Regions from separate parts of the Streptomyces sp. NPDC015346 genome, predicted to be linked through region 2. Evidence: riboswitches for the same ligand, from Rfam matches in the RefSeq annotation. Region 2 holds a riboswitch; each other region holds the start of a gene.

Region 1 (3,266 bases), on a different contig from region 2:
GGACCGGGCAGGAGAGCACAGGTGGGGCAGGGGCACGGGCAGGGTCGGCGGGAGACGGGCCAGGGCGCGGGCCGGAGTGCGGGCCAGGGCGCGGGCCGGAGTGCGGGCCAGGGCCAGAGTCAGGGTCCCGGGCCCAACGGGCGCACGCCCGCGCAGGTCGAGCGCGCCCGGCGGTTCCTGAAAGCCCTGCCTCCGCTGATCATCCTGGGCGGAGTCGTCTTCGACCTCGCCACCCCGCCCGCCTACACGGCCGCCCCGATGTTCTCGGCCGCGCCGCTCGTCGCGGCCCCCTTCTTCTCGATGCTGACCACGCTGCTCACCGGCATCGCCGCCGTGCTCGCAGGGGTCGGGCTGCACTTCTACAACGACACCACCACGGACGTCCCCGCCCTCACCGAGACACTCACCGTCGTCACCGTCTCCGCCCTCGCGCTCCTCATCAACCGGGTCGTGCGGCGCAGCGGCCAGCGGCTCGCCTCGGCCCGGGTGATCGCGGAGACCGCCCAGAAGGCCGTACTGCCCACGCCCGCCGAGCGGATCGGCGGGCTGCAGGTCGCGGCCCGGTACGAGGCGGCGCAGGCCGACGCGTTCATCGGCGGTGACCTGTTCGCCGTCCAGGACACGCCCTACGGGGTACGGCTCGTGGTCGGCGACGTCCGGGGCAAGGGTCTCGACGCCGTCGAGGCGGTCGCCGTCGTCATCGGCGCCTTCCGGGAGGCGGCCGAGCAGGAGTCGACGCTGGAGGGCGTCGCCCAGCGACTGGAGCGCGCGCTGACCCGGGAGGGAACGCGCCGCGACGGCCTGGACGCCGTCGAGGGGTTCACCACCGCCGTCCTCGCGGAGATCCCGCGCGGCGACGGGCTCGTACGGGTGGTCAACCGCGGCCATCCGGAGCCGCTGCTGCTGTACGCGGACGGAGGCCTGGAGCTTCTGGCGCCGAGCGAGGCCGCCCTGCCGCTCGGCATGGGCGAACTGGCCGCCTGGCCGGACCGGGCCGACGAGTCCCCCTACCCGCCGGGGGCCACGCTGCTCCTCTACACAGACGGGCTGTCCGAAGCCCGCAACGCGCGGGGGGAGTTCTACGACCCGGCCGAGCGTCTCGCCGGGCGGATCTTCCCCGGCCCCCAGGAGCTGCTGGACGCGCTCGTCGACGACGTCCGCCGGTACACGGGCGGAGGTGCGACCGACGACATGGCGCTGCTCGCGGTGAGCCGGCCGGCGGTGGGGCAGCCGGAACGGCGCCGGACGATGCCCGTGGTGCCGTGACCATCCGTAGTGGCGGAGTACCGCTGCGATAACAATTGACACACCGTCAGTTCTACGGTGTTCGGCGCGTGTTTACTGAAGGATGGTCAAATCGGTGTATAGCACCTTAATCTCTTGAACGATCAGCCGGAACGGCTTGGAATCAGGCCCTCGCGTCTATTAACGTTCGATAACGCAGCGCGGTCGTCCCAGCCGTCGCAAGAGACGGCACCGTGCGCGTGCGCCGAATCCTGAAGAGGAACCGGGGAACCACCACTTGGGGTGAATCGGGCCCTTCCGCACCCGTGCGGCAGCGCTCGTAGGAGACCTTCCTGCTCCGAACCCGTCAGCTAACCCGGTAGGCGAGAAGGAAGGAAAGGAGTACGCCTCCGTGGCGTCCAACACCCCTGCCCCCGAAGCCCCCTTCCATGCGTTCGGTGCCTCGGGTGCCGCCGGGACGGACGACGACGCGACGACGTGGGGGGAGTGGAACCCCACCGAGGATTCCCTCCGCCAGCAGTCCCGCTCCGGCGGACGTCACCGTGTCGTGAAGCAGCGCTCCAACTTCGCCCGGTCCTCCACCGTCCTCGGCGTCGGTGTCATCGCGGCTGTCGGTGCGGGCGGCATGGCCACCGCGCAGGACAAGCCGCCGGTCTCCATATCCCTTCCCGACCTCGGCCTCCCGCAAGCCTCCGATCTCCCGGGCGTCGGCGAGCTGATCTCCGACGGCGACGAGGGCACGGACCCGGACTCGGGCACGAACAACCCCCAGCCGCTCACCGCCTCCCTCGCCCTCCCGGCCGAGGCGACGGGGGTGTCGGACGGCTCGGCCACCCCCGTGTCCGCCGCCTCGTCCACCGCCGACGCCGGCGAGGCGCTGCGCGCCCGCATCCTCCAGCAGGCCGAGCAGCAGCAGGCCTCCGCCGACGCCGCCGAGAAGGCCGCCGCGGAGAAGGCGGCGGCCGAGAAGGCCGCGGCGGAAGCGGCCGCCAAGGCGACCGCGGCCGAGCAGGCGGCGGCCGAGGCCAAGAAGAAGGCCGAGGAGGAGGCGGCGGCCAAGGCCGAGGCGGAGCGCCTGGCCAAGCTCGCCGCGAGCTACGCCATGCCCACCTCCTCGTACTACATCTCCTCCACCTTCGGCCAGTCCGGCTCCATGTGGTCCTCCGGCTACCACACCGGCCTCGACTTCGCGGCGAGCAGCGGTACCCCGGTCAAGGCCGTCCACGGCGGCACCATCAAGTCGGCGGGCTGGTCCGGCGCGTACGGCTACCGCATCGTCCTGGAGCTGGAGGACGGTACGGAGATCTGGTACTGCCACCTGTCCTCGATGACGGTCGGCGTGGGCCAGTCGGTCGGCACCGGCGAGACGATCGGCCGCGTGGGCGCGACCGGCAACGTGACCGGCTCGCACCTGCACCTGGAGGTGCACACCGCGGGCGGCGAGGGCGTGGACCCGGCGGCCTGGCTGCGCGACAAGGGCCTCACCGTCTGACGGGCACCGGCCCGGTGAAGCCCTAACTGCGGTACGGGTTGTAGCCGCCGTAGTCGAGGTACTGCGGCGGCGCCCACACCTGGCCCGTCGCCCGCGCCGCGTAGGTGAGCGCGGGCGAGGCGACCGGCTTGCGCTGCCACAGGTGGTGGAGCAGCTCCTGCTCGCGGGCGGTGAAGTCGGGGCCCGCCGCGCCGCGCTGGGCCCGGTGGCGCAGAAACGCCAGGGTCGTGGCGAACGCTTCGTACTCCCCGACGGCGGTGGCGGCCGGCCGGCCGTACGTACGGGCCGCGAAGTCGCGGGCCAGCGAGCGGGCCCGCATGGAGGAGAGGGCGAGCGGTTCGGCGGGGGAGAGCCAGCCGGCCGCCGCGTACGCCGGGAGCTGCCCGGATATCGTCCGCAGCTCGCGCTGCCGGCTCCATATCGCCAGCCAGGTCAGCAGGGCGAAGGCCGGCACCATGAACATGCCGTAGACCACCAGGAAGCCCCAACCGCCGAAGACCGCCGAGCCGTTCCACAGGGCGTGCATGCC
Region 2 (3,266 bases):
CCTCGATGCCGAGGACCTGGGCGGCGCGCAGCGCGACCCGGGTGTGGCCCTCGGGCGACAGGTGCAGCCGGTCGGCGTCCCAAGCCCGCCTGTCCTGGACGGACTTGAGCGACCACAGGTCCAGGACCGGACAGCCGTAGCGGTCGGCGATGGCGCGGACGTGGGCCGTGTAGGTGGCGATCTTGCCGCGCAGGTGCCGGAGGACGGGAACGTCACGGGTGTCGAAGCCGGTCGTCACCATGACCGTGCCCACGGCGGACGTCAGCTCGGCGACGGCGCGCTCGAAGCGCTCGGCGACGTCGTCGGGGTCACTGCCGGGGCGGATGATGTCGTTGCCGCCCGCGCAGAAGGACACCAGATCGGGGGCGAGTTGCTTCGCCCTCGGCACCTGCTCGGCCACGATCTGGTCCAGGAGGCGGCCGCGTACGGCCAGGTTGGCGTAACGGAACGCGTCGGGCTCGGGCAGTCGGTCGGCCAGCAGGACCGCGAAGCGATCCGCCCAGCCGACGTATCTCCCGTCGGGCCCGGGGTCTCCGACGCCCTCGGTGAAGCTGTCACCGATCGCCGCGTACGACCCGAATACGTGCGTGTCTCTTGATCTCGAATCGTCTGCCACGGGAACACATCTTTCCCTTACGGGTGTGACCTACGCGACCGTAAGGAGGGGTTGACGGCGGGTGAGATACGCCACCGGTCAAGATTGCCCAAAGCCGGAATACGCCGAGGCCCGGCACGCGGGTGCCGGGCCTCTCTGGCGTATGTGGATCAGACGCCGACGCCGTGCTGGCGCAGGTAGGCCAGCGGGTCGATGTCGGAGCCGTAGCTCGGCCCGGTGCGCATTTCGAAGTGCAGGTGCGGACCGCTGGAGTTGCCGGTCGAGCCGGACAGGCCGATCTGGTCGCCACCGCTGACGCTCTGGCCGGCGGAGACGGAGAGGGAGGAGAGGTGCGCGTACTGCGAGTACGTGCCGTCCGCGTGCTGGATGACGACCTCGTTGCCGTACGAGCCGCTCCAGCCGGCGGAGTGGACGGTGCCCGGGCCGACGGCCTTCACGGAGGTGCCGGAGGAGGCCATGAAGTCGACACCGGTGTGGTAGCCGGAGGACCACATGGAGCCGGAGGCGCGGTACGGCGTGGAGACGCCGCCGGAGACCGGGGCGACCCAGCCGGAGGACGCGGCCTGCGCGGGGGCGGCCGGGGCCGCCGGGGCGGACTCCACCGTGGTGCGCTCGGTGGAGCGCGAGCTGCGCGACTCGGCCGAACCGGAGGAGGACTTCTCCGTCTTGGGCGCGGCCTTGGGGGCCGCCTTCGGCGCGGCCTTCGGCGCGGCGGCCTTGGGCGCGGACGCCTTGGCCGGCGACTTGGCGCCGAGGGTGAGCTTCATGCCCGGCAGGATCAGCGACGGGTTCTCGCCCACGACCTCGCGGTTGTCGGCGTAGAGCTTCTTCCAGCCGCCGGCCAGGTGGTGCTCGGCGGCGATCTTGGACAGGTAGTCGCCGGCGACGACGGAGTACGTGGTGGGCTTGGCCTTGGCGGCGGGCGCGGCCGGGGCCTTGGCCGGAGCGGCGACGGCGGCGACGGCCTGCTGGGGCGTCACGGCGGGAGCGGCCTTCTCCGCGGCGTGGGCGCCGGTGGCGCCGAGGAGCGGGAGGGCGACGACGGCGCCGCCGGTACCGGCGGCGACGAATCCGCGAGTGAGCGGGTTGACCTTCGGGCGGCGGTGCTTACCCTTTGCGGGCATGACGAATTCCTCTCCGTCGCCTACGAGGTGAGCTGTCGGGTGCGGACTGGAGATGTCCGGCCGCGTTTTCACGCGACTTGACCCCAAGCCGTCCGGAAACGACCGGAACGGCGTACTACCTGGGTCCCCCGCTCCTGCCGTACGTGGGGTGGGTGCGGATTCCGGACGGTGGCAGGATTCGGCGGTCCGACCGGATTGACGGTGACCGTAGACGAGTGGGGTCGGCGCGAACAAGCCGTCGGATTCGTCTCGCATTCTCCGGCTTGGAATTCGCCCGGAATTCCGGTCACCCTCCGTCGATGACGGAACCTGGATCTCCTTTTCGCGCAGGGGAATTGCCCGGGACGATCAGGCACGTTCCGTCACAGTTATGACGCTGCTCACGCGCCGGAGACCATCTCCCCTGCAATCAGGGCGCGTTATCTCTAATGTCCCAATTCGGACAGACAGCTCATTCCCGCCCGAGGGGTGTGCCGAGGGAAGCCGACCCGGGATGATTGCCCGAGGAACCGATCTCGTATCGTCGAACATCCTCACAACACTCAGGAGCACTCGTGACGCAGCAGCTGCCGCAGGTCCCGTCGACCGAGCCCGAGCTGAGCGGGGTACGCAACTTCCGGGACGTGGGCGGCCTGCCGACCGTGGACGGCAGGTCGGTGCGGTTCGGGCGGCTCTTCCGCAGCGGCCACCTGGCGCACGCCACCGAGGAGGACGCGGCGTTCCTCGCCGGCCTGGGGCTGCACACCATCTTCGACTTCCGCAACCAGGCGGACCGGAAGGTCGAGGGGCCCGATGTCGAGCTTCCGGGTGTACGAAATGTGAACATACCGCTCAACGACCCGGCCGACGGCAAGGAGTTCTGGAAGCTGGTGAGCACCGGCAACATCGAGCAGCTCCGCTCGGTGCTCGCCGACGGCAAGGCGGCGGCCCGAATGTCCGATTCATACCGGAAGATGATTGCCGAGCGGACGGCGGAGCACAGCCGCGTCCTGCACGCGATGGCCGAGGACAGCGTCCCCGCCCTCATGCACTGCGCGGCCGGCAAGGACCGGGCGGGCCTCTCCATAGCCATCTCGCTGCTCGCGGTGGGGGTCGAGCGCGAGGCCATCGAGGCCGACTACGTGAAGTCGAACGACCCGCACCGCCGCTACAAGGTGCGCCGCAGCTCCACGGCCGCCGACGCCCTGTCGCCCGAGGTGATGGAGCTGCTCAGCCCGCTCTTCGACGCGCGCCTGGAGTACTTGCGGGCGGCGTTCGAGACGATCGAGCAGAACTGGGGCACGGTCGAGAGCTACCTCTCGGACGGCCTGAAGCTCTCCCCCGCGACGCGCGAGCGGCTGCGCGAGCGCCTCGTCACCGAGGCGTAGCCCACGCAGCCCGGCCCGCTAGTGGTTCTGGCCGCCGAGCATGAAGAGCAGGTAGAGGAAGCCGGCGAAGAGGTGGCCGGCCACCAGGTAGGCGAAGAGCCGGAGGACCAGCCCCTTGGGGAACTTCCCGTCCCCGCGCTCCTCGCCGGTGGTCGGAAC
Region 3 (3,266 bases), on a different contig from region 2:
GGGAGACGCCGAGGATGGCGTTGGCGCCGAGCGAGGCCTTGTTGTCCGTGGCGTCCAGGTCGAACATCGCCTGGTCGATCAGGCGCTGCTCGGTGGCGTCGTAGCCGACGAGCTCCGGGCCGATCTGCTCGATGACGGCGAGAACGGCCTTCTCCACGCCCTTGCCCATGTAGCGGCTCTTGTCTCCGTCACGGAGCTCAATGGCCTCGAACGCTCCGGTGGAGGCACCGGACGGAACGGCAGCACGGCCGGTGCTGCCGTCGTCGAGGCCGACCTCGACCTCGACCGTGGGGTTGCCTCGGGAGTCCAGGATTTCCCGGGCTACGACGACGTCGATGGACGGCACGAGCATCTCCTTCTGGGATGTGACGCTAGATGTGACGAACACTTGTGCAGGGTCGCTTCGGCCTTGCGACAAGAGCCTAACCGGCTCCGGGGCTCCGGTCGGCCGGGCGCCCGCCCGCTGGGACGAAAAAGGACCCAAGGGCATGCGTTTGGGGTCATAGGACCCCAGAACTACTCACCGGTAACAGGGGAAACCCCGGCCCGGCGCGCCACGGGGGAAGGGGCGCGCCGGACCGGGGTGGTCACCGCGGGAGGGTCATCGGACCCCTGGGGGTCCTGGGACCCGTGGGAGCCGCCGGACTCACACGGGCCGCCGGGCTCACTTCAGGTGAAGCTGCTGGCCCGGGTAGATCAGGTCGGCGTCGTCGACGATGTCCTTGTTGAGCTGGAAGAGCTTCTCCCAGCCGCCCTTGACGTCGTGCGCGGCGGCGATCTTGCTCAGGGTGTCGCCGGCGACGACCTTGTACTCGCCGTCGCCCTTCGCGACCTTCTTGCCGGTCGGCGTGGTGACGGTCTTCTTCGGCTCGGCCTTCTTCGCCGCGGCCTTGGGCGCGGTGCGCTGCTCGCTGCGGGTCGTCGGCTGCTCGGCCTTGCGCTCCTGCGGCTGCGGGGCGCTCTGCTGCGGCGCGCTCTCGGCGGCGCCACCGGTGTAGGAGGCGCTGGAGAGGCCCACGCCACAGCTCGGCCAGGCACCCTTGCCCTGGCCGGCGAGGACCTTCTCGGCGATCTCGATCTGCTGCGACTTCGAGGCCTGGTCGGCGGTGGCGGCGTACGCGGTGCCACCGTAGGCGGCCCAGGTGGAGGTCGAGAACTGCAGGCCACCGTAGTAGCCGTTGCCGGTGTTGATGGACCAGTTGCCACCGGACTCGCACTGGGCGACGGCGTCCCACTCGGAGGCGGTCGCGGCCGAGGCGGAGCCTGCGGTCATCAGGGGGGCGGCGACGGCGACGCCGGCGACCCCGGCGAGGGCGACGGCGCGGGCGGCCTTGGAGGGACGGCGGTGTTTGCCCTTGGCGGAAAACAGCATGGGACTTCTCCTCACCGACGCCTACGAGGTGAGCTGTCGGGTTCGGGCGTGAGCTGCCCGGCCGCGCGACTGGCGCGCGGCTTCACCCCAAGCCGATCCGTCGGCCGTCTGTCTGACGGCCGGGGACGGCACTTACCTTGGGTCCCCCGCTCCTGCCTTCGGCGCTGACGCGACGACTGTTCCCATCGGCCGACGGCAGGATTCGGCGTACCGGTCGACGGGGCCCGCGGTGGCGAGCGATGACGACCGTAGACACAGACCTCTCCGAAGTTCAAAGAAGCCCAAGAGGGACATATCGCCCCCACTTGCGTGCCGATAAAGGGTGTTTGCGCAGGTGAGAGGCGACAAGAGCAGACTTTGCGGACGCGGCACGCCAGTTCGGGCGAAGAGACTCATGTCTCACTTCGACAGAACCGGACATAGGGTCCCGAACTACCCCTGCGGCTGGGCCAGTCCGAGCGTCAGATCGAGACTCTGGCCAGGGAGGATGAGGTCCGGATCGACGCCCACCGTCCGGCGGTTGGCGTCGTAGAGGGAGGCCCAGCCTCCGGGCAGCTCGTTCTTCTGAGCGATCTCGGAGAGACTGTCGCCCGGCCTGACGGTGTATTCACCCGAAGTGCCCGCACTGTCCGTGCTGCCCGAATCGCTTGACCCCTCGACGGGAGCCGCGCCGGCTGTCGCCCCGTCAGCCGGCGAGGCGTGACGACCGGTTTCCGGGCTCTTGTCCGTATTGACCGTCTCTTCCGGGGCCGCGTCGCCGCGGTGCTTGCCGGTGCCGGGGGCCGCCGGTGCGGTGGGCGCGGCGGGCGCGGCGGGCGTCGTGCCGGCCGGGGACGGGGTCCCGGTGGCCGGCGTTCCGGTGGGCGTCGAGGCGTCCGGCGTCACGGGCGCGGCGGGCGTCGTCGGCGCGGCGGGTGTCGTCGGCGCGGCCGGCGCGGTCTCGGGCGCCTCGGGCGCGTCGGGAGAGGCGGTGGCCGATCCGGGGGCGGTCGCGAGGCCGGAGGTCCAGTCCGACTCCTCGACCGGGCCCGTGGGCTCGGTCGGCGTGACGGGCGGTCCGGGGTCGACGTCGGGGGCGGCGCCGTCGTTCGTCAGGCCGGCGATGGGGGCGCAGGTGGCCCACTGGGTGGAGCCCGCGGCGAGCGCCTTCTCGGCCACCGCGATCTGCTGGGCGCGGCTGGCGAGGTCCGCGCTGGACGCGTACGCCAGACCGCCGTAGGTCTCCCAGGTCTCCTGCGTGAACTGGAGCCCGCCGTAGAGCCCGTTGCCGAAGTGGGCGCTCCACAGGCCTCCCGATTCGCATTCGGCGACGCGGTCCCACGTGGCGGCGTCGGCGGCCGAGGCGGAACCCGCGCCGAGCAACGGCAGCGCGAGGGCCGATCCGGTCACGCCTGCGGCGACGACGAGGGCGGGGGCCTGGCGGGGTCTGCGGTGTCGACCGTTCCCGGAGCGCATGCGGAGTGCCTTTCGCGTGACTGCTGAGGTGACGGTGAACGTAGCGGCATTCGAACGCTTGTCACAAGTCGATGCAGCGGAGATCACGTAAAAGTCACAGTCTTGACGGCCCGTCAGTCCACGTCAGCTCGCAACTGGGGCAAACTCCACCGGAAGCGTGCGCAATCCGCGCATGATGAGCCCGCCGCGCCACCGCAGATCGGCGGGATCGACCGCGAGTCGCAGGTCCGGCAGACGCGTCAGCAGGGTCGCCAGGGCGATCTGGCCTTCGAGACGGGCGAGCGGGGCGCCGATGCAGTAATGGATGCCGTGCCCGTATCCCAGATGCTGGTTGTCACGGCGGGACAGATCGAGCGTGTCCGGCGCGTCGAACCGCTCCGGGTCCCGGTCGGCCGCCGCGAGCACCACGAGCACCGGATCCCCCGCCGGGATCTCCTGC

The links. Region 2 has a riboswitch for cyclic di-AMP ahead of ACF06X_RS07855 (peptidoglycan DD-metalloendopeptidase family protein). Riboswitches for the same ligand answer to the same signal wherever they lie in the genome.
Region 1: it holds a riboswitch for cyclic di-AMP, as region 2 does, so the genes downstream of both, ACF06X_RS29905 (M23 family metallopeptidase) here and ACF06X_RS07855 (peptidoglycan DD-metalloendopeptidase family protein) in region 2, are expected to answer to the same signal.
Region 3: it holds a riboswitch for cyclic di-AMP, as region 2 does, so the genes downstream of both, ACF06X_RS22805 (transglycosylase family protein) here and ACF06X_RS07855 (peptidoglycan DD-metalloendopeptidase family protein) in region 2, are expected to answer to the same signal.

What each region holds. Positions count from the first base shown of each region.
Region 1 is NZ_JBIBTW010000009.1:294,287-297,552, forward strand. It holds gene ACF06X_RS29900 (PP2C family protein-serine/threonine phosphatase) at 178-1,266, shown strand; cyclic di-AMP (ydaO/yuaA leader) riboswitch at 1,478-1,625, shown strand; gene ACF06X_RS29905 (M23 family metallopeptidase) at 1,637-2,737, shown strand; gene ACF06X_RS29910 (PrsW family intramembrane metalloprotease) at 2,760-3,266, opposite strand, start outside.
Region 2 is NZ_JBIBTW010000002.1:416,131-419,396, forward strand. It holds gene ACF06X_RS07850 (SGNH/GDSL hydrolase family protein) at 1-616, opposite strand, end outside; gene ACF06X_RS07855 (peptidoglycan DD-metalloendopeptidase family protein) at 766-1,740, opposite strand; cyclic di-AMP (ydaO/yuaA leader) riboswitch at 1,745-1,934, opposite strand; gene ACF06X_RS07860 (tyrosine-protein phosphatase) at 2,295-3,107, shown strand; gene ACF06X_RS07865 (DUF6126 family protein) at 3,126-3,266, opposite strand, start outside.
Region 3 is NZ_JBIBTW010000006.1:90,173-93,438, forward strand. It holds gene eno (phosphopyruvate hydratase) at 1-346, opposite strand, end outside; gene ACF06X_RS22805 (transglycosylase family protein) at 665-1,372, opposite strand; cyclic di-AMP (ydaO/yuaA leader) riboswitch at 1,376-1,546, opposite strand; gene ACF06X_RS22810 (transglycosylase family protein) at 1,805-2,827, opposite strand; gene ACF06X_RS22815 (cytochrome P450) at 2,951-3,266, opposite strand, start outside.